3 regions of the Baekduia sp. Peel2402 genome follow, and region 2 is predicted to be linked to each of the others. Evidence: riboswitches for the same ligand, from Rfam matches in the RefSeq annotation. Region 2 holds a riboswitch; each other region holds the start of a gene.

Region 1 (7,209 bases), 1.9 Mb from region 2:
ACGACGCCGGCGCTGAGGAAGTCCGCGACCTCGCCCAGCTCGCCGTCTGGCCGCGCCCGCAGACCGTCGCCGCGCTCGTCACCCGCGCCGAGGACGCCGATCGCTTCGCGTCGCGCCTGGGCGGCGAGGCGATCGCGGTCGCCGAGCAGGGCCTCGCGCTCGCCTTCCTCCCGGACCCCGACGCGCCCGGTCGCGCCGCCGAGCTGCGCAACGCGCTCGACGCCGCGGCGCCTGCCGCGCTCGGTCCGACCGTCCCGCTCGAGCGCGCCGCCACGTCGCTGCACCGCGCCCAGGCCGCCTTCGGTCTACAGGAGCGCGGGATCCTGCCCGCCCAGCCAGCGCCGCTGCTCACCGACGAGCATCTCCCGGACCTGTTGCTCCACGGCGACGGCGCGCTGGCCGCCGACCTCGCGGCCCGCGCCCTGCAGCCGCTCGACGACCTCGGCGACGGCGCCCGCGAGCGTCTCCTGGAGACGCTGCGCGCCTGGCTCGACGAGCCCGGTCAGGTGACGCGCGTCGCCGAGCGCCTGCACGTGCACCCGCAGACCGTCCGCTACCGGATGGCCCAGCTGCGCGAGCTCTTCGAGGAGCGCCTGGATGATCCGGACGCGCGCTTTGAGCTGGCGCTCGCGCTGCGGGCTACCGCGACGAGCGCGACGAGCCCGAGCCCGCCGACACCGGGCTAGCCACCTCGACCACGAAGGTCGCGGTGTCGCCCGTCGTCACGACGCCGACCCCGACGTCGCGGTACTTCGCGCTGAGCAGCAGCTTGCGCGTCGCCGCGGCGGCCAGCCACTTGCGCACGCGCGTGCTCGGGGTCGCCAGCGAGCCCTTCGACCGTCCCAGCGTCTCCGCCGCGCTGAACCCCGCCCCGCCGCGCGCGTAGCCGGCGTCCTGGATCCGCGAGAGCGGGGTGGACCCGTCCGGGCCGGCGTGTGTCAGCGGCTTGGCCGGGTCGAGCGACCGCGCGAACCGCTGCGCGGCGGTCTGCAAGCGCGCGTTGCTCTTCAGCGCAGGCAGCTTGCGCTCGACGCGCGCGGCGTCGACCAGGCAGGCGATCGCGCTGCGCGTGGCGGCCACGCTCTGGGCGGTCGCGGGAACGTCTGCGCCCTTGCAGGACGGGCCGGAAGCCGTCGCGGCGTACGTCGACGGCGCTGCCAAAGCAGCGGTTACGGCGAGCACCCCGAAGGACAGCGTCGACCCACGCACACACCAGATTCTGGCAACAACCACGTACAAGGCACCAAGACCTTCGCCCAGGTCGGGCAGTCCGGTCCCTGACGGACCGGCGACCTAGCCGACGAGCGGACCGTCGATGCGCGCGCGCAGCATCGCGATCTCGGTGACGACCGCGCCCATGTAGGCCGACCGGTACGTGGCGATCTCGTCGTCGAGGTCGGCCATGTACGCCCGGTCGTGATCCAGCCCGGCCTCGTGCGCGAGGACCCGCTCCTCACCGAGGAGCATCAGGTGCTGGCGAACTTCGGAGGCGTACATGGTCGGAATTTCGGTGGGCATATCGCTGCGGTGGGGGTTGTACCCGTGGAACGGGTGATCTCACGTCGGGTTACGCAGATCAAACCGCATCGGATGCTCCCTTTCGGGGGTGTGGGCTCGTGTCCTGCCTTGGGGCTATCCGTACACCCGGACAGGGGGCCCGACGTACGTGGCCCCGTCCGAAGCTGTCCAACGCACCCGGAACGTGCGTCCCGCTCGGTATCCGAGGCGCGCCGTCCAGGCGCCGACGGCGTCCGTCGGGCGGGTCGTGACGACGCTCGAACGCGCCGCCGTCCGGTCCCGGACGAGCACTTCGACGCGCGTCGCGGTGGTCGCCAGACGGACCAAACCCCACAACAAGACCGACGATCCGGAGCGACGCGCGGACAACGGCAGGCGGAACTCGTCGAGCGCCGGCTTGGCGCGTCCGGAGCTGGTGAGCAGTCCGGACTGAAACCCCGACAGCGCGACGTCGTCGACGAGCAGGTACTGCGACAACGCCGCGACGCGCGGGTCGGCGCGCAGCAGGCGCTCGGACAGCGACCGGTACTCGGCCTGCTGGGCGAGCGGCACGCCGAGCGTGGTGTCCGGCGAGGACTGCACGCCGTACTCGGTGATCCAGACCGGCGTCGAGCGGCGGCCGGCGGCGTCGAGCGCGCGCTCCAGTCGCGAGAGGACGCCGATCGTCACGTTGTCGCGGTCGGGCGGCACGTAGTAGGGGCCCTTGCGATTGGCGTAGGGGTGGTGCGCCCAGCCGTCGATCCGCAGACGCGCGCAGCCTTTGCAGAAGACGCCGCGCAGGAACTGCAATGGCGGGACGGACGTGCGGCGGTCGCCGCCGGGCGCGGTCTCGCCGCCGAGGAAGACGTCGGTCGCCTGGCCCGCAGCTTCCAGCCCGCGCACGCCCGCCAGGTGCAGCGCGCGGTAGAGCACCGGCGCGGTGAGCTTGCCCTTGACGTACTGCGGCCGCAGGAACCGCGGGTGGTTGGGCTCGTTCCACAGCCCCCACGCCGAGACCGCGTCGCCGAAGCGGCGTCCCGCAGCGGTCGTGAACATCCTGAACTCCAGAGCGCTCGGGCGCGTCACCTGGTCGGCGTGCACGGCGGTCGCCCAGCGCGGGACGGGTGCGGTGAAGGTGACCAGCACCCGCCACCCACGCGCGTGGGCCGCGTCGATCAGCCGCCCGTACCCACCCCAGTCATAGGCATTGGGATCGCTCGCGTCGAACGCCGGCCGCGCGGGACTGGAGGACGACGGCGCGACCGCCGCCCACACCAGCGACACGCGCAGCGCGCGAACGCCGAGCCCATCGAGCCGCGCCAGCGTCGCCGCGCGCGTGTCGTCGCGCACCGCGGCACTGCCGGCGTCGAAGTACAGCGGCGCACGCGCCGAAGCCTGCGCCTTGGAGGCAGGGGCGATCAGGGCGACGACGAGCGCCGCCCCCACGAGGACGTTCTTGAAGCACATGGCGAGAGAGAGGACGGCCCCGGGGCGACTTCATCGGGAGGACCTGCTTTGCGCCCCGCGGGCCGTCACCAAGGAGAACGGGCAACGGCCCGCGGAAGTTGCGGCTCTTCCGGCGAAGGGCCCTTCGGGGGCCTTCGCCGTCCTCGCTACTCGCTGCTGGACGCGGGCCGCTCGGGCGCCGCGAGCTGGTCCAGCTGCGGCGTCACGGACGGCTCTTTGAGCATCCCGTGGGGCGGGCGGTCGCCGGGGGCGGAGCCGCGCTCGAAGCCGGCGGCCCGGTAGGCCGCGCCTTCGTCGAGCGTCTCGCGCACCAGCAGCTCTCGGGCAAGGCCGTCGAGGCGCTCGCGGTTCTCGCGCAGCTGCGTGACCGCGCGGCTGTAGCACTCCTCGACGATGCGGCGGACCTCTTGGTCGATCAGCTCGCGGGTCGCCTCGGAGGCGGGGCCGGCGCCGGGGTACTGCGGCTCGTCGGTGATGACCGTGACCAGCCCGATCTGGTCAGACATGCCCCAGCGGCCGACCATCGAGCGCGCGATCGAGGTCACCTGCTGTAGATCGGATTCGGCGCCGGTCGTGACCGACCCATACACGATCTCCTCGGCGGCGCGGCCGCCCAGGGCGCCGACGATGCGGCCCAGCAGGTACGCGGTGTCGTAGCCGTAGCGGTCGCTCTCCGGGGACTGGAAGGTCACGCCCAGCGCGCGGCCGCGCGGGACGATCGAGACCTTGCGCACCGGGTCGGCCCCAGGCTCCAACATCCCCAACAACGCATGGCCGCCCTCGTGGTAGGCGGTGCGCTCGCGCTCCTCGTGCGACAGCGTGATGCGCCGCTCGGTGCCGAGCACGATCTTCTCGAAGGCGTTGTAGAAGTCGGCCGACTCAACCTGCTTGTGTCCGCTCTTGGCGGCCAGCAGCGCGGCCTCGTTGACGAGGTTGCGCAGGTCGGCGCCGACCATGCCCGGCGCCGTCGCCGCGATGCCCTTCAGGTCGACGTCGTCGGCCAGCGGCACCGATCGCGTGTGGACCTGCAGGATCTTCTCGCGGCCTTCGACGTCGGGCGGGTTGACCGTCACGCGACGGTCGAAGCGGCCCGGGCGCAGCAGCGCCGAGTCAAGGACATCAGGTCGGTTGGTGGACGCCAGCACGATGACGCCCTCGGACCCGTCGAAGCCGTCCATCTCGGTGAGGATCTGGTTGAGCGTCTGCTCGCGCTCGTCGTGCCCGCCGAGCGACGCGCCGCCACCGCGTTGGCGGCCGATCGCGTCGAGCTCGTCGATGAAGATGATCGACGGCGCCGCGGTCTTGGCCTGCGTGAACAGATCGCGGACGCGGGACGCGCCCACGCCGACGACCATCTCGATGAACTCGCTCGCGCTGATCGAGAAGAACGGGACGTTGGCCTCGCCCGCGACCGCGCGCGCCAGCAGCGTCTTGCCCGTGCCGGGCTGGCCGCTCAACAACACGCCCTTGGGGATCATCGCGCCGAGCGACCGGTACTTGTCCGGGTTCTTGAGGAAGTCCACGACCTCCTCGAGCTCGTCTTCGGCCTCATCGATGCCGGCGACGTCGGCGAACGTCGTCCGCGTTCCGGTGGCCGCGTCGTAGCGCTTGGCGCGCGAGCGGCCCAGACCGCCGAGGCCGGCCGCGCCCCCGCCAGCCGCGCGGCGCGCCAGGAAGACGAACAACCCCACCAACAACAGCGTCGGCCCGAAGAACAGCAACAGGTCGGCCCAGATCGAGCGCCCGCTGTCCAGTGCCTTGGCCGAGACGATGACGCCCTTCTCGCGCAGCTGGTTGAGCAGCGTGTCGTCGGCCGGGGCGAACGCCGGGCGGAAGGTGGTGAACTTGACCTCCGCGTCGTCCTTGGAGTCCTGCGGCTTGACCTTGTTCTTGAACTCGCCCTGGAGGCTGTCTCCCTTGGCGAAGACCTCCTTGACGTTGTTCTTGTCGACCTCGCTGAGGAACTGCGAGTACGGGACCTCGGCGCGGTCGGTCGACTGCGGCACCAGCGACGCAAACAGGAAGTTCAGCGCCAGCAGCGCGACGACGAAGTAGATGAAGCGCCGGCCTCCGGGCGGACGCGGCATGCCCATCGGTCCCTGCTTCTTCTCCTCGGGCGCGCCCTCGACGCGCCACGGCGTCGGTTGGCGATCGTCCCTGCGACGGGGGGCTTCTGACTCCGGAGGCATGCGGTGGCGACGCAGTGTACGAGCCCAGACGGCGACCTTTGCCCTGCACGTCGCTGAGGCCGATCCAAAGGTCGGTCCCGAACGGTTATGTCAAGCCGCACGCGTCGTTCAGATGTGCTTGGCTTTGCCGTCGTACACCAGCCGAGTCCCGGTCGCCACGGCGCCCGGGAGCGGGGGACCCAATGGAGCCATCACGCATGGCTCCCGGGGCGAATCGGCGCCTTCACGGCGCAGTAGCGCAGCTCTTCAGCGCGAGCCCGACAGCTAACCCCGTAGGCCTGAAAGAGCAAAGGAAGCACCTCGTCGTGATCTCAGACCTCGAACGCGCCTGCCAGGCTTCGCTGGAGCGCTCGCGTGCCCGCCGCACCGCGGTGGCCGCGCGCCTGGCCATGGTGCGCCGACGGCGCCGTCGGCGCTCCGGCAGCAGCGTCGCCGCCACGCTCGTCGCCGTCTTCGCGCTCGGCGCGCCGCTGGCGCTCGGCCAGACGGCCGCCCAGGCGCCCGCGCCGCAGACGCTCAAGGCCGGTTCCTCCGGCGCCGCCGTCAAGGCGCTGCAGGCCGCGCTCGGCATCAAGCAGACCGGGAAGTTCACCGCGACCACCGCCCGCGCCGTCAAGAGCTTTCAGCGCAAGAACGGGCTGACGGTCGACGGCATCGTCGGGCCGCAGACCGCCGGCGCGCTCGGCCTGTCCAGCGGGCTGGCTGAAGACGCCGAGACCGCCTCGGCGGCCGCGGTCTCCGGCGACGCCTCCGCGACGCTGGCGAAGATCGCCCAGTGCGAGTCCGGCGGCGATCCGACCGCGATCTCCGCCGACGGCGTCTACCGCGGCAAGTACCAGTTCACGCGCTCGACCTGGAAGGCGATGGGCGGCAGCGGCGATCCCGCCGCGGCGCCCGAGGCCGAGCAGGACCAGCGCGCCGCCGCGCTCCTGGCCGCGCAGGGCACCGCGCCCTGGCCGGTCTGCGGCGCGCAGGCCTAGACAAACCACCACCGGTCACGTCGTCCCGCACCGCGCGGCGCAATCGCGCGCGGTGCGGTCGTGGCGGAAGCCCCGCGCGCGGTTTGTGCGAGGCTTCCGCCACCGTGTCCGGTGCCTCCGACCAGCTTTCCCTGACGCTCGGCCCGTCGTTCAGCGTGCGGGTCGAGGATCACTTCAGCCCCGGCTTGACCGGCCGGCGCGACCGCGAGTACGTCTCGCCGCCGCAACCGCGCGACGAGGCGCTGACGCTCGCCGCGCTGCTGCTGGACTTCGGCGGTGAGCTCGACGGCGACGGCCCCTGGCACCGCGCGGTGGCCGGTGGGCGCCGCACCGTGCGCCTTTTGGCTGCCGACTGACGCTCAAGATCGGACGGCCTCGTGCCGATCACCGGGGAGCAACGCAACGCACCGCAGCACCTCCTCCTGCATCATCGTTTGACCTCCTCGCCCGGAGCCCCTGTGCCAGCAGGGGCTCTGGTCGTTAACGGGTGCCTAACGGGTGCCCGTCAGCAGCGCCGCCGCCATCGCGACGAGCGCCAGCGGCGCGCCGATCAGGCTGAAGCGCAGCGCGCTCGGCTCCGCGCCCGCAGACCGCGCGGCCTTGAACCACAGGTAGGCCGACAGCGAGCCGGTGACCGCGAGGTTCGGCCCGAGGTTGAGGCCGAACAGCAGCGCGCGCGGATGCGGCGGCGGAGCGGCGCTGAGCAGGACCGCGGCCGGGAGGTTGTTGACCAAGATCGCGGCGCACGCGCCGATCGCGGTCGTCTCTAGCGGTGACGCGGACGCGAGCAGCTCGGCCGGTCCCGACCAGGTGCGGGCGAGCGCCCCGAGCAAAACCGAGACGCTGAAGAGGCCCAGCAGCGCGAGCGGGCCGACGGCCTCGGCGACGGCGTCGCCCTCAACGCGCCGCACGAGCACCGCGATGACGCCGACCGCGAGCACGGGCAGGCTGGGGTCGGGCAGCACCAGGACCAGCACGGCGGCGATCGCGCAGGCGACGACGCTGAGGGGGCGCGGACGCTCGGCCTTGGCTGGCGCACGGTCGCGAGCGTCGTTGCCGCCGTCGCAGCGCGGGTG
Region 2 (7,209 bases):
AAGCGGGCGGACGGCGTTCAGCAGCGTCGCGCGCGCCTCGTCGACGGACGGAAGCGGGGGCACGGCCCGCATTGTGCCCATCCGACCGACCAGTTCGTCGGTGGTCCTTCACCAAACCGTCATCTTCTGGTGCAAAGATGCGCGCTCCATGGACGGAGCTGTCCCACTTAGCCGCCGGCCGCGGCCAGTTGCGGACGCGCCCACGGTCGACGCCGCGGGTGTGGCCAAGGCCTGGCTTCTATCGCTTGTCGCGGACGCACCGCTCGCGCAGGCGGGCAACGTGCCGGCCGCCGAGCTGGCTCGGGGCGGCCCGGCGCTCTGCAGCGGGATCCTCGCGGCCCTGGGCTCTGATGTCGAGTTGGAGCGGCTGGTCGGCGGCGCCGACGGCCGCGCGCCGCTGGCCGCCTCGGCCGCGCGCCTGACCGGCGCTCGCACCCCGGCCGCGCTGGCGGCGGCGATCGAGTCGCTGCGCGGCGTGACCTGGCATGCGCTGCGCCGCGAGCTGCACGACGCCTATCCCGATGTCGTCGCCGACCTCTCCGACCGCCTCGCCTTCGTCTGCGCCCGCGTCGTCGAGACCGCGCTCACGTCGCCCTCGGCCGAGACCTCCCGCGCCGACGGCCCGCTCGCCGAGGCGCTCGCGACGCCCACGCCTGCTTCACCGCCGCGTACCTCGGGCATCCGCGCTTACGCGCCCGCGCCGGGTACGCGTGGGGGCGGCGGCCTGCGGCCTGCGGTGCCGGACGAGGCAGAGGCCTTTGTCGCGCCGGCACCGAGCGACGACGCGTCGCATGACGGCGATCCCTTTGCCGCTCCGGCCGCGCACGGGAGTGAGCGGCGCCCGCTCGCGCCCGACGCGGCGGATGCGGTGCGCGAGGCGGCCGAGGGCGGTCGCATGGTGCGCTTCACGGCCGCGGGGCGAGACGCGCCCGCGCCGGCTCCGTCGCACGTGCCGGAGGGCGATGAGCCGATCGCGCCGCCGCCAGCTGGCGTGGAGGTCGTCGACCTGCCGCCGTCGCCGGTCTCCGTCGACGCCGATCCGCTCTCCACACTTGCTGAGGAGCTGGCCTCCGCACCGCCGGCCGGCGTCGTCGGTGGGTTGACGGACGAGATGTACGCCTTGCCCGCGGACGCGCCGTCGGTCACGCGCCTGCGCCGGGTCGACACCTCCTGGGAGGCCTCGCGGGACTCCGGTCCGCCGTGGCTGGCCGCGATCGCCCGCCGGCTTGAGCGCCGCGAGCAGGACGGCCTCTCGTTCGCGGTCTTCGTGGTGGAGGTCGACGACCTCGACCGCCTACTCGCCGCCGAGAGCGGCCGCGAGGTCGCGATCGCACTGGAGACCGCCGAGCGCGGCCTGACCGCGCAGCTCGCACCTGCCGACCTGATCGTGCGCGAGCGCCTTGGGCGCTGGTGGCTGACGAGCCCGGACCGCGATCCGGCTGGTGCGCGCGATCTGGGCGTTCGTGTGGCGGGCGCGATCGCTGCGGCCGAGCTGGGGGGCGCGCCGCTGGCGGCGTCCGTTGGCGTTGCGGTCTGCCCGCAGGATGGAGAGACCATTGACGCGCTGGCCGGTCGGGCGGATGAGGGGATGTTCGCGGCGCGGGCGGCGGGGGTTCCGCTGGCCTGAGGGCGGGGGCGGCGGTGGGCGCGGGGTGGCGCTGGCGTTTGTGGCGTTCAGTTCGGGGCGTTGGTGGTGGTGCGTCGCGTTGGAGAGGATCCGGCGAGGGAGTGAGAGCGTTGTGGCGTGGCGACCGCTGTCGGTCGTCCTCGGGCGTGTGGCCGGGCTCGGGAGGGCGGTTCGGGGCCGAACGGGTCGATCCGGGTCGCCTAATGGTCGATATACGACGCTTATTCGACCCGGATCCCCGGTGGCGCTCCATAAGGGCCGAGATTCGGGATGCGGGTCGCGTTATGACGAATAGTTGGTGCTTACTCGACCCGGACCCATCCTTTCGGCCCCGAACGCTCCCCCGAGCCCGAGAGGCGGCCCGAGGACGACACCAAGCGGCGGCCACGCCCATCCGGCTTCACTCCCTCGCCGCCCCTCTCCAACGCGGAGCACCACCATCAACGCCGCGAGCTGAACACCACCAACGCCCGCGCCACCCGGCGCGCCCCAGGCCCCTAGCGCGATGCCGCAGCCGAAACAGCCGTCGGCACAACCGCGCGCACCGCGCCGATCGTCGCCGTCGCCGTCACGCCAAGCGCGCCCGCCGTCGCCGACGTCAGGTCGTACGACGTCCCCTTGCGGAACGGTCCGCGGTCGACGACCGGCACCGTCACCACATTGCCGTTGTTGTACAACTCGACCAGCGTTCCGCAGGGCAGTGTCTTGTGGGCGACGCCCAAGAGCCTCTTGGACATCCGCTTGCCACACGCCGTCTTGCGGCCGTAGAAACCCGGGCCGTACCAGGTGACGCGGGCGCGCTTGTAGAGCGTCACGGCGCGGCCTTCGGCGGTGCCGCTGACCGAAGTCCCGACGACGCGCGTCGCGGCGGTCGCCTGCGCGGCGAGCACGGCCTTGATGGTCAGGTGGCCGGAGTGGGCGGGCTTCCAGGTCGCGGTGTACGTCCCGTCGGGCGCCACGGTCGAAGCCGCCGCGTTGGACCAAGCGCCGGCCTGGTCCAAGGTCAGCACGGCGATCGCGTCGCCCGGCTTGGAGCCCGCGACGGTCCCGGTCACCGACACCCGGCCGCCGAGCAGCTGGCCCAGTGGGGCAGTCAGCGTGGAGCCGTCGGCGAAGACCGTTGGCGCCGACGGGTCGACGTAGGTCATCCCGCCCGGCGTGGGCGCGGTGGCCACGGCAGGCGTATCAGCGGCCGCCGCGGGAGCAGCGATCGCGAAAGCGCCCAGGGCGGCGCCCAGCTTCGAAAGGTTCGAAAGATGCACGTTCTCTGTAGGTCCTCATCCAACGGCCTACGGGGTGAGCTGACGGGCTCGCGCCGGATGACGGCGCTACGGCTCAGAAAAAGGACCGATTCGCCCCGGTGGATCGCAACCAACACGCGTTCCACAGGTGGTTCCCCCGCTCCATTTGCCCGAGGTGGCAAACGGACTCGGCTGACGGCGCGGGAGCATAACAACGTACGGGCGATTCGGCGAACCCGCGTTCGCAGGAATGCTGCCGCCTGGCTCGAAGCACGGGCGCTGCCGGAGGCCGACGATGCGGCATTTCCGGCTCATCACCACCCAGATTTTCGGAGGAACATTGATCAGGCAGGCAGGGAAGGCCGTCGCCCTCGCGGCAACGGCCCTCGTCCTCGGCGCGTCGGGGAGCGCGACCGCGGACACCTACACGGTGCGCGGGTGCGCGGCGGGCTGGGAGGCCCACGCGGACACCGGCTCAGCGGCGACCGACACGTGCGCGGCCAGCGGTGGGCTGACCGCCGCGCTCGTCGGCCCCGGCCCGTGGGACGGCGGCACATTCGCCTACCACCGCTTCACCGCGCCCGCGGGCACGCGCATCGCGCGCGTGACGCTCGGCCGCGTCACGACCGGCATGCCCGTCGGCACGGTCCGCACGTTCTCCTACACGCTCAGCGCGGACGGCAAGACGCTCGAGGCGTGCGCCCCTGGCCCGACCGACACGTGCACAGGCAACCTCGCCGGTCCGTTCGACGCGGTCGGCCTGGACGCGGCATCCGTGCTCTTCTCGTTCGGCTGCGGCGCTGATGACCCGAACACCTGCGCCGCCGCGCTGGGCACGCCGAGCGCGACGATCACCGACCCGCATGTCGTCCTGCGCGATCCGGCGGCGCCGACGATCGCCTCCAAGACGGTCGCCGACAGCGGCGCGTCGACCGGCCGCATCAGGCTGTCGTACGTCGCGGGCGACGTGGGTGGCGGCGTCTACCGCACGGTCATCCGCGTGGACGGCAAGGTCGCCGCGGTCGATCCGGTCGGCGGAACCTGCGCCGACGTCGACGGCTCCAACGACGACGCCTACGAGTTCGCGGCGCCCGCGCCGTGCCCGGCGTCAGCGACCCGCACGGTCGACTACGACGTCCTCAAGCTCCCGCTGGCCGAGCACTCGGTCGAGATCGACGTCGAAGACGCGGCCGGCAACTCGACCGCGGTCTACGGCCCGGTCGTGCTGCCGAAGGCCAACGGCTCGGTCCCGGGCGCGACGGGGTCGACCGGCTCCGGCGACTCGACGACCGGCGTCGGCGGCGCCTCGACCACGCCCGCGACTGGCAAGGACGCCAGGCTGACCGCGTACTTCGTCAAGAACGGCAAGACGAGCTACACGAACCACTACGGCAACCGCGTCGTCGTGCGCGGGATCCTGCGCACGAAGGCCAAGAAGGCGGTCACGGGCGCGCGGTTGGACGTCTACCACCTGGTCGGCGGCAAGCTGCGCCGCCTCGGCAAGACCGGCCTGAAGACCCGCAGCGACGGGCGGCTCACGCTGATCCTGCCGCTGAACCTCGACAGCCGCCGGATCGTGCTGGCCTACCGCGCGTTCCGCCCTGGCCCGATCACGAGCCAGAAGACGCTGAAGCTGACCGTGCTCGACAAGCACGGCAAGGTCGTTCAGAAGGTGAAGTAGCGGTGCGCCGGGGGTTCCTTCGCACGCGCGAGGGAGCCCCTGGCGAGCTCGCGCAATGAGAAGGCGAGCCGCTAGGCGAGGCTTCTCACGGCTTGGGCAGACGCGAGAGCGCCTGCTTGAGCGCCTGGCCGCCGTAGGTCAGGCCGATCTGGGCGATCTCGCCGACGGCCTGGATGGCGGTGGCGATCAAGTCGCCGCCCTCAGCGCCGGACCGCTCGTCGCGCGGCGTCGCCCAGCCGGCCGGCGGCGGGGGCGGAGCGGTGGGCGGCGTGCTTTGCGGCGCCTCGTGCGCGGCGGCACTGGCGCCGTTTCGCGACGCGGTCGCGCGCGGCTTGCGCGGGGTGGCGGGAGCCTTCGGCTTCGCCGCGGCCTTCGCTGCGCCCGCCGCCTTGCGTGCCGGAGCGGCCTTGGCCGGGGCCTTCGCGGTCGCCTTCTTGGCGGCCGGCGCCTTCGGCTTGGCGGTCGCCTTCGCCGCGGCCTTGCTCGTCGCCGCGGCCTTGGCAGGCGCCTTCGCGGTCGCCTTCTTGGCCGCCGGCGCCTTCGGCTTTGCCTTCGCGGGCGTCGCCTTCTTGGCCGCCGGCTCGGCGCCCGTCGCGCTGGCGCGCTTGGCGCTGCGCCGCGTCGGTCGCTTGCTCGGGAGGCTCGACAGGACGTCGCGGTCCGCGGGGCTCATGCGCCAATCCTACGCAGAGGGGCGCAAGTTCACGGCTCGTCCACCGTTTGATAGAGCGCTCCCGCGACTCCAGGAGCCAACCCAGTACGCCGATGTTCCGGCGAACACACCAAAACCGCGAAACGAACGAGGACTCCGCGCGTAGATCCTCCATAGGAGCGCCGTCACTGTGTGATGGCGGTCACATTCCGTTGCTGCAACCGAAAACAGCGACTACCCTTGGATCTACGCTCGGACAGTAGCGTCGCTATAGCTGACGCCCGGCTGTATTCCGATACGCGTCCTCCGTACCCCGATAATCCCCAGCCGGCGGCGCCTCGCCGGTGAACCGAACGGACGTCGATGTCAGTAGTTGAACTGCAGGAACTCGAGGAGATCAAGGGCCTTCTGGCTCGCGGCCAGGTCACGGGCGTGCTGACCTTTGCCGAGATCGCAACGGCGGTCTCAGAGCTCGACCTGGACGAATCTGACGTCGAGGATCTGCACGGCTTCCTCGAGAAGAGCGAGATCGAGCTGGTCGAGGAGATCGACCCGGCTTCGACCGCCGCCAACGAGGTTGAGCGCGCGCCCGACAAGCGCGGCGGCCGGCGCACCAAGGCCAAGGCCCTGGATCTGCGTCCGGACATGACGACGGACAGCCTCCAGCTGTTCCTCAAGGACATCGGCAAGGTCCGGCTCCTCACCGCCCAGGAGGAGGTCGACCTCGCCAAGCGCATCGAGCGCGGCGATCTGGACGCCAAGCAGAAGATGGTGGAGTCCAACCTGCGCCTGGTCGTCTCGATCGCGAAGAACTACCGCAACCAGGGCCTGCCGTTCTTGGACCTGATCCAGGAGGGCACGCTCGGGCTGGTCCGCGCGGCGGAGAAGTTCGACTACCGCAAGGGCTTCAAGTTCTCGACCTACGCGACCTGGTGGATCCGCCAGGCGATCGCGCGCGCCCTGGCCGACAAGGCCCGCACGATCCGCATCCCGGTCCACGTCGTGGAGAAGCTGAACAAGATCGGCCGCGCCGAGCGCAAGCTCGTCACGGAGCTGGGCCGCGAGCCCACCGCCGAGGAGATCGCCGAGGTCACGGGGATCGATCCGGAGGAGGTCGACTCGATCAAGCGCTCCGCCCAGGCGCCGGTCTCGCTGGAGAAGCCGGTCGGCGACGAGGAGGAGTCGGAGTTCGGCCAGTTCATCGCCGATGAGCGCGCCGAGTCGCCGTACGAGCGGGCTGCGGAGATCCTCACCAAGGAAGCGCTGCGCGAGGCTCTGGAGAACCTCTCCTACCGCGAGCGCCGCGTCCTGGAGCTCCGCTACGGCCTCGGCGGGGAGCACCCCCGCACGCTCGACGAGGTGGGCCGCACGTTCAACGTGACGCGCGAGCGCATCCGCCAGATCGAGAACCAGTCGCTGAAGAAGCTGCAGTCCCTCGCGGAGGCTCAGAAGCTCCGCGATGTCGCCTAGCACGCGCTAGGCACCGCGCCCGAACACTGCCCGAAGGGCCCGCCACAGTTGGCGGGCCCTTCGGGCGTTATGGACACCTTTTGGGCGTTTCGTCCAGGGACCGCTCTGCGCCCTTCACCCGATCGAGGGATGACCGATCACCAGACCGTGTCCTTCGATCTTCATCGTGCGCTGACCAAGCTCATCGAGCTGCACGGCTCCGACTTGCACCTCAAGGTGCCGTCGCAGCCGCTCTGCCGCGTCGACGGCGACCTCGTCCCGATCCCGGGCGCCGAGCCGCTGTCGGCCGAAGACACCGATGGCGCCGTCCGCATGATGCTGGGCGACGACCAGGTCAAGCTCAACGAGTTCGACTCCGAGGGCGAGTGCGACTTCGCGTACGCGGTCGCCGGCCTGGCCCGCTTCCGCGTCAACGCCTTCCGCCAGCGCGGCAGCGTCTCGATCGTCATGCGTGCGATCCCGTACGGCATCAAGACGATCGAGGAGCTCGACCTCCCGCCGGTCATCCGCGAGCTGGCCGAGGAAGAGCGCGGCATCG
Region 3 (7,209 bases), 1.6 Mb from region 2:
CAGCGACGCCAGCGCGTGGCGGACCGCCGTCTCGCGCAGCGACACCGTCACCTCTTCCTCGGGCGCAGGCGCGTCGGACGGCAGCAGGTCCCCGAACGCCGCCTCGCCGCCCTCGCCCACCGGCCGGTCCAGCGACGTCACGGTGCGCGCCATGTCCTTCAGCGCCTCGACGTCGCGCAGTGCCAGCTCGGCGCGCTCGGCGATCTCTTCAGCCGTCGGCTTACGACCAAGCTCGCTGGTCAGCTCCTTCTCGGCACGCGCGGCCTTGCGCTCGCGCTGGAGCACGTTGGTGGGGATGCGGATCGTGCGCTCCTTGTTCTCCATGCCGCGCTGGATCGCCTGGCGGATCCAGTAGGTCGCGTAGGTGGAGAACTTGAAGCCGCGACGCCAGTCGAACTTCTCGGCCGCGCGGATCAGGCCGAAGATGCCCTCTTGGATCAGGTCGAGCAAGGTCATGCCGTCGGTCGGGTAGCGCTTGGCGATCGAGACCACCAACGCCAAGTTGGAGGTGATCATCCGCTCCTTGGCGGCCTCGTCCCCGTTCTCGATCCGCTTGGCGAGGTCGATCTCCTCGGCGGCGGTCAGCAGCGGGTGGCGGCGGACCTCCTGTAGGAACAGCGACAGCGCGTCGGTGGTCGTGCTCGCCAGGTCGCCGTTGAGGTAGTGCGTGGCCGGGATCTCGGCACGCCCGCAGTCGTCGCTGAGCGCGATCCCGCGGCTGCGCGCCTCGTCCTCGATCTGGCCTTGGGCCTCATCGTCGAGGTCCAGTCGGGCCACGGTCTGGGCGATGTCCGCAAAGCACAGCGACCCGGCCTCCTCGGCCTGGTCGAGCAGGGCGGTCACCGCGGTGTGCTGCGTCGCGTCCAGCTGCATTGCCTCAGACCTACCCGTCCAGCCTCGTAGGATGCGCAGCCAATGCCAGGGTCAGCCGTCGAAGTCGTAGGTCTTGAGCGCACGTTCGGCGACTTCCGGGCGGTGGACGGCATCGACCTCGCGGTCGCGCCGGGCGAGGTGTACGGGTTCCTCGGGCCCAACGGCGCCGGCAAGACCACCACCGTGCGCATGTTGGTGACCTTGCTGCGGCCGACCGGCGGCCACGCGCGGATCGCGGGCTTCGATGTCGCTTCGCAGCCCGGCGAGGTGCGCCAGCGAATCGGCGTCGCGCTCCAGGAGGCGGCGCTGGACCTGCTGATGACCGGCCGCGAACTGATGGAGCTCCAGGCGACCCTGCACGGGATCCCGCGCCGCAGCGTGGCCGCGCGCGCCGCGGACCTGATCGATCGCGTCGGGCTCTCGGAGGCGGCCGAGCGCCGCGTCGGCACCTACTCCGGCGGCATGCGGCGCCGGCTGGACCTCGCGATGGCGTTGATCCACGCCCCCGAGGTCCTGTTCCTGGACGAGCCGACGACCGGCCTTGACCCGACGTCGCGCTCGACGCTGTGGGACGAGGTCCGCCGGCTGCGCGACGAGGGCACGACGGTCTTCCTGACCACGCAGTACCTGGAGGAAGCCGATCAGCTCGCCGATCGCGTCGGGATCATCGACCACGGGCGGATCGTGGCCGAGGGCACGCCGGCGGCGCTGAAGGCCGAGGTCGGGCGGCCGCACCTGGACATCACGTTGTCGCGCAACGGCGGCGACATCGAGCCAGACGCGGAGGCCGCGGGGCGCGCCGTGGCGCCCTACGGCGATCTCTGCTCGGCGGCGCCTGGCGTCCACGTGTCGTTGCGCGTCGAGTCCGGCGCTGCGGCGATGGCGCCGGTCGTGCGCGCGCTCGACGAGGCCGGCTTCACGGTCGAGGGCATCGAGCTCGTCCGCCCCACGCTGGACGACGTCTTCGCGGAGAAGACCGGGCACCGGATCGAGGGCGCCGCGCCGGCGCCGGCGGCCGTCTAAGTGCTCACCGGGATCGCCTCTCCGTCGTGGGCGCTCGCGGCGCGGACGCTGCGCAACATCCTGCGCCGCCCGCAGTTCCTGGCGCCGCTGGTGCTGATGCCGACGCTGTTCCTGGCGATCAACACCGGCGGGCTGCACCGGTCGACCGACCTGCCGGGCTTCCCTGAAGTCGACGGCTTCCTGGACTTCCAGCTGGCCGGCGCGATGACCCAGTCGCTGCTGCTCGGCGGCGTCATGCAGGGCATCGGGACCGCGCTGGAGATCGAAGGCGGCTTCTTCGATCGGCTGGTCGCCTCGCCGATCCCGCGCGTGTCCATCGTGCTCGGCCGGATCCTGGCCGGGACCGCGATCGCCGCCGCGCAGGTCGTCTGGTTCCTGATCCTCGGCGCGGTCTTCGGCGTGTCGTTTCACGGCGGCGTGCTCGGCGTCTTGTTGGTGATCTTGATCGGGGCGATCGCCGGGACCGGCTTCGCCGCGCTCGGCGTGCTGATCGCGTTGCGGGCGCGCAACGCCTCGACCGTCCAGGGGATCTTCCCGCTGGTCTTCGTCGTGCTGTTCGTCTCCAGCGCGTTCTTCCCACGCGCGCTGCTGGAGGCGCCGGCCGACTGGTTCGCCGACATCAACCCCTTGTCCTACGTCGCCGACGGGATGCGCGACCCCATCATCTCGGGGATCTCGGCTGCGCCTGTTCTTGAAGGCCTTGCGGCGGCGGTCGGGCTGGTGCTCGTGTTCGCCGCGCTTGCGGTGCTCGCGCTGCGCGGAAGGCTGCGCAACGCATGAGGCGCTCGCTGGCGGTCATCGGCGCGCTCGTGCGGCGGGCGCTGAACGAGCTGACGCGCGTGCCGGGCGCGGCGCTGCCGGGCGTCCTGGCGCCGTCGATCTTCTTGGTGGGGTTGAGCGGCGTGTTCGGCGAGGCGGCCCAGCTGCCGGGCTTCGACGCCACCGACTTCCGCACGTTCATCGTTCCTGTAGGCCTTTTGCAAGGAGCGGCGTTCACGGGCGCGGCGACCGGCGTGAACCTCGCGCGCGACATCGAGCGCGGCTGGTTCGATCGGCTGATGGTCTGCCCCGCGCCGCGCGTGACGATCCTCGCGGGGCTGGTGGCGAGCGCGGCGCTGCGCGCGTTGCTGCCCGCGACGTTCCTGCTGATCGTGGCCTTCGCGCTGGGCGTCGACTGGCCGGGCGCCGGCGCGCTGGCGATCGACGCGCTGCTGGTGATGGGCCTGGCGACCGCGATGGCGCTGTACGCGGTCCTGGTCGCGTTGAAGTTCAAGACCCAGCAGGCGGCACCGCTGATGCAGACCGTCGGCTTCATGGCCGTGCTGTTCACCACCGCCTACGCGCCGATGGACCTGCTGGCCGGCTGGATGCAGGCGATCGCCACCGTCAACCCGGTCACGCAGGTGCTGGATGGCGTCCGGCAGGGCTTCGTCGCGCACGTGACGTGGGCCGAGACGTGGCCGGCGCTGCTGGCCACCGTCGGCCTGGTGGGCGCGCTCGGGGCGCTCGCCGTGCGCTCGATGCGTCGCGTCGGCGTCTAGCACGGCGCTTTGCGGTTATGGATCCTGCAAGGGATCTTGCGCTTTGCAGGGATTTCGACTGGTAGAACGACGGCGTGCCGAGCCGTTCGGAGACGAACGGACGGGGGACCCACTGCGACCGCATCCCGGTCGCCGGGGCGAATCACGGTCCGGATGACCGCGTAGCGCCGTCTGTACGGCGCGAGCCCGACAGCTCACCTCGTAGGCGCAGCCCCCTATGCCTGTTCCCAGATCCCGCCACGCACTGGTCCCGCTCCTCGCGGCGGCCGCCATCTCGCTTCCGGCTGCCTCAGCGGCTGACGCCAAGCCGCTGAAGAAGGGCAGCCACGGCGTGCGCGTCAAGGTCCTGCAGCGCGACCTCGGCCTCTCCCCCGCCGACGGCATCTTCGGCAAGGGCACCTACAAGGCCGTGCGCCGGTTCCAGCGCAAGCACGGGTTGTCGGTCGACGGCATCGTCGGCACGGTCACCTGGCGCTTGGTCCACCAGTCCGGCAAGGCGCGCGCCGCGTCGCGCGCCGGCGGGACGTCGCGCGCTTCGCGTGGCGGCGGGTCGTCCTCCCGTGGCGGCTCGGTGCGGCTCCTGCAGCGCAAGCTCGGCATCGCCGCCGACGGCGTCTTCGGACCCGGCACCGCGAGCGCCGTCAAGACCTTTCAGCGCGCCCACGGGCTGACCGCCGACGGCGTCGTTGGCCCCGGCACATGGTCGGCGCTCGGCGTGACCGGCACGCACCCGGTGCTCAAGCGCTCCGGCATCGGCGGCGTCCGGGTGGTCCCCCGCCACGTGATCCTCCTGCGCCGCGCCGTCGCGGCCGCCAACCGCATCCAGTTCAAGCCCTACATCTACGGCGGCGGCCACGGCTCCTTCACGGCGGCCGGCTACGACTGCTCGGGCACCGTGTCCTACGTCTTGCACGGCATGGGCCGCCTGGGTCGCCCGATGGACTCGGGCGAGTTGATGTCCTACGGCAAGCCGGGTCGTGGCAAGTACGTCACGATCTACGCCAACAGCGGCCACGCGTTCATGGTCATCAACGGCCGCCGCTACGACACCAGCGGCCGCTCCGCCAGCGGCTCGCGCTGGGGCCCGGGGATGCGCTCGACGGCGGGCTACGTCGCGCGGCACCCGTCGGGCCTGTAGGCGCGACGCCCGCTACCAGGGCACCAGCCCGTCGCGGTCCTGGAAGGTCTGCGTCGGGCCGTCCTTGCCGACCTGCGCCATCGCCACGATCGCGTCGGTCCCCTCGGTCACCGTCTGGTGGCCGGAATGGCCGTTGAGGTCGGTGGCGGTGTAGCCGGGGTCGACGACGTTGACGCGGAAGCTCGGCAGCGCGCGAGCGTACATGTCGCTCAGCGCGACGACGGCGGTCTTCGACGTCGGGTAGCCGAGGCTGATGATGGTGTTCTCGACGCGCGACGTGTCGTTGTTGACCGCGAGCGATCCGAGGCCGCTTGCGACGTTGACGATCACAGGGTTCTCCGACTCCTCCAACAACGGCACGAACGCCTGGGTGACGCGCACGACGCCGAAGACGTTGGTCTCGTAGGTCTTGGCGACGTCGTCGGCGGTCGTGTCGCGCAGCGCGGCCATCGGGCCGACGATGCCCGCGTTGTTGATGAGGACGTCGAGGCCGGTGCCCGCGTCGCGGATCGTCTGGACGGCGGCGGCGACCGAGGCGTCGTCGGTGACGTCGAGCTGCACGAAGCGCGCGCCGAGCTTGTCGGCGGCGTCCTGGCCCGCGGTGGCGTCGCGGGCGCCGACCCAGACGTCGTGCCCGGCGTCGATCAGACGGCGGGCGGACTCGTGGCCGAGGCCCTTGTTGGCCCCGGTGATCAAGGTGGTGGTCATGCCTCCAGGGTGCGCCTTGGACCGTCGCGGCAAAAGAGGACGCCGGTTCCCTGGGACTGGCAGGGCGACGATAGGCGCGCCGGAGTGCGCGACAATGGAGCGCATGGAGACGCCTCCGCAGTGCCTGGGAGAACCAGCCGCGCCAGGGGCGCGACCGTGCTCCGAGCTCGCCGCCTGCCTGCGCACATGGCGCGACCGCCTCTCCCCCGCCGACGTCGGGCTGCCGAGCGGCGGCCGGCGCCGCGCGCCCGGGCTGCGGCGCGAGGAGCTGGCGCAGCTGGCGGGCGTGTCGGTGGACTACCTGGCGCGCCTGGAGCAGGGCCGGGCCGCGCACCCGTCGCCGTCCGTGCTGGCGCCGCTGGCCCGTGCGCTGCGGCTCAGCGACGACGAGCGCGCGCACCTCTTCCGCGTCGCTGGGCAGGCCGAGCCGCTGGCCGGGACGATCAACCGCCACCTGACGCCGTCGGTGCAGCGCGTGATCGACCGGCTCGGCGACGTGCCGGTGATGGTCATCGACGCGGCCTACGAGGTGGTGGCCGCCAACGCGCTGGCGATCGCGCTGGTCGGCGACAAGCGCGACCTGGGCCCGCGCGAGCGCAACATCGCCTGGAGCCAGTTCACGGGCGCGACGACGCGGTTCGTGCGCAGCTCGGAGGAGTCCCGCAGCATGGACTGCGAGGTCGTCGCCGATCTGCGCGAGGCGCGCGGGCGCTACCCGGAGGACGTCGTCCTGCGAGAGCTGATCGAGGATCTCCTGAAGGCCTCGCCGAAGTTCGCGGAGCTCTGGGAGCAGGCGCCGGTCGCGCCGCGCACGTCATCGCGCAAGTCGGTCGACCATCCCGAGGTCGGGCGGATCACGATCGACTGCGACATCCTCCAGGTCCGCGGCAGCGATCTGCGGCTGATCGTCTACACCGCGCCTCCGGGCTCGCCCGACGCCCAGGCGCTCCAGCTGCTGGCAGCGATCGGGACGCAGTCGTTCAGCGCCTCGTAGTCTCGGAGGCGTGAGCACCTACCGCGCCGAGGTCGACGCGATCCTGGCGGGCGCGCGGGCTGAGCGGGCCGCGCTGCTGGCGGCGGTCTCCGAGGAGCTGCGCGCGTCGCTGCCGGTCGACGCGACCGGGATCACGCAGGCGATCGAGCACCTGGCGGGCGCCGTGGCGCTGCGCGACGAGCTGGCCGCCGAGCAGGCGCTCGGACACCGCGCGAACCCGGCGGTCCTGCACGGACGCGTCTTCGGCCGGACACCGCTGTCGCCGGACACGGTCCTGGCGGCGTTCGCCGACGGCGCGCGCGTCCGCGAGGGCGTGCTCGCGCACCTGGCCGAGGCGATCGGCGGCGGCGAGCTGGCGCTGCGCGTGCGCGCGGCGCTGGCGTTGCATCCACCGCCCGAGGTCGTGGCCGATGAGGGCGCCACGGCGGCGCTGCGCGAGGCGTATGCGGCTCAGGAGCGGGTGGTCGCCGACCTGGCGACCGAGCTGGACGCCCAGGCGGCGTAGTCCTACGCTTGGGTGCATGTGCCGCAACATCCGCACCCTGTACAACTTCGCGCCGCCGGCGTCCGAGGACGAGGTCCGGGCCGCGGCGCTGCAATACGTGAGGAAGGTCAGCGGCTTCACGAAGCCGTCGCAGGCCAACGAAGAGGCGTTCGACCACGCGGTCGCCGCGATTACGGCGGCCACCGAGGAGCTGCTGGGGTCGTTGGTGACCAACGCGGCGCCGAAGGACCGCGAGGTCGAGGCCGACAAGGCGCGCAAGCGCGCGCAGGCGCGCTACACGCTGGTCGCGAAGGCGAGCTGAGGGCGCGGCGCCGCGCTAGCGGTGCTTCGAGGCGCGGCGGGCGCGCTTGGCGGCGCGCTTCTTGGTGCCGCCGCCGGTGAAGTCGTTGACGTAGGTCCCGGCCTCGCCGCGGATGCCGTCCTGCGG

What was found. A riboswitch is a leader RNA that binds a small molecule or an ion and turns the genes downstream of it on or off. The one in region 2 is predicted to bind cyclic di-AMP.
Region 1: linked by a shared signal. The riboswitch ahead of ACT01A_RS18220 (transglycosylase family protein) and the one ahead of ACT01A_RS09115 (septal ring lytic transglycosylase RlpA family protein) in region 2 are both predicted to bind cyclic di-AMP.
Region 3: linked by a shared signal. The riboswitch ahead of ACT01A_RS01435 (NlpC/P60 family protein) and the one ahead of ACT01A_RS09115 (septal ring lytic transglycosylase RlpA family protein) in region 2 are both predicted to bind cyclic di-AMP.

The regions. Positions count from the first base shown of each region.
Region 1 is NZ_CP199582.1:3,733,931-3,741,139, forward strand. It holds gene ACT01A_RS18195 (PucR family transcriptional regulator) at 1-686, shown strand, start outside; gene ACT01A_RS18200 (CAP domain-containing protein) at 640-1,209, opposite strand; gene ACT01A_RS18205 (hypothetical protein) at 1,294-1,497, opposite strand; gene ACT01A_RS18210 (hypothetical protein) at 1,633-2,964, opposite strand; gene ftsH (ATP-dependent zinc metalloprotease FtsH) at 3,111-5,057, opposite strand; cyclic di-AMP (ydaO/yuaA leader) riboswitch at 5,283-5,447, shown strand; gene ACT01A_RS18220 (transglycosylase family protein) at 5,459-6,133, shown strand; gene ACT01A_RS18225 (hypothetical protein) at 6,238-6,489, shown strand; gene ACT01A_RS18230 (SLC13 family permease) at 6,625-7,209, opposite strand, start outside.
Region 2 is NZ_CP199582.1:1,860,017-1,867,225, reverse strand. It holds gene ACT01A_RS09125 (molybdopterin molybdotransferase MoeA) at 1-63, opposite strand, end outside; gene ACT01A_RS09120 (hypothetical protein) at 149-1,627, shown strand; gene ACT01A_RS09115 (septal ring lytic transglycosylase RlpA family protein) at 2,125-2,802, opposite strand; cyclic di-AMP (ydaO/yuaA leader) riboswitch at 2,899-3,072, opposite strand; gene ACT01A_RS09110 (hypothetical protein) at 3,209-4,549, shown strand; gene ACT01A_RS09105 (hypothetical protein) at 4,635-5,222, opposite strand; gene ACT01A_RS09100 (sigma-70 family RNA polymerase sigma factor) at 5,565-6,671, shown strand; gene ACT01A_RS09095 (type IV pilus twitching motility protein PilT) at 6,819-7,209, shown strand, end outside.
Region 3 is NZ_CP199582.1:280,476-287,684, forward strand. It holds gene ACT01A_RS01415 (sigma-70 family RNA polymerase sigma factor) at 1-873, opposite strand, end outside; gene ACT01A_RS01420 (ATP-binding cassette domain-containing protein) at 916-1,896, shown strand; gene ACT01A_RS01425 (ABC transporter permease) at 1,897-2,676, shown strand; gene ACT01A_RS01430 (ABC transporter permease) at 2,673-3,437, shown strand; cyclic di-AMP (ydaO/yuaA leader) riboswitch at 3,513-3,645, shown strand; gene ACT01A_RS01435 (NlpC/P60 family protein) at 3,655-4,575, shown strand; gene ACT01A_RS01440 (SDR family NAD(P)-dependent oxidoreductase) at 4,588-5,283, opposite strand; gene ACT01A_RS01445 (helix-turn-helix transcriptional regulator) at 5,387-6,277, shown strand; gene ACT01A_RS01450 (hypothetical protein) at 6,288-6,782, shown strand; gene ACT01A_RS01455 (DUF2277 domain-containing protein) at 6,799-7,083, shown strand; gene ACT01A_RS01460 (CAP domain-containing protein) at 7,099-7,209, opposite strand, start outside.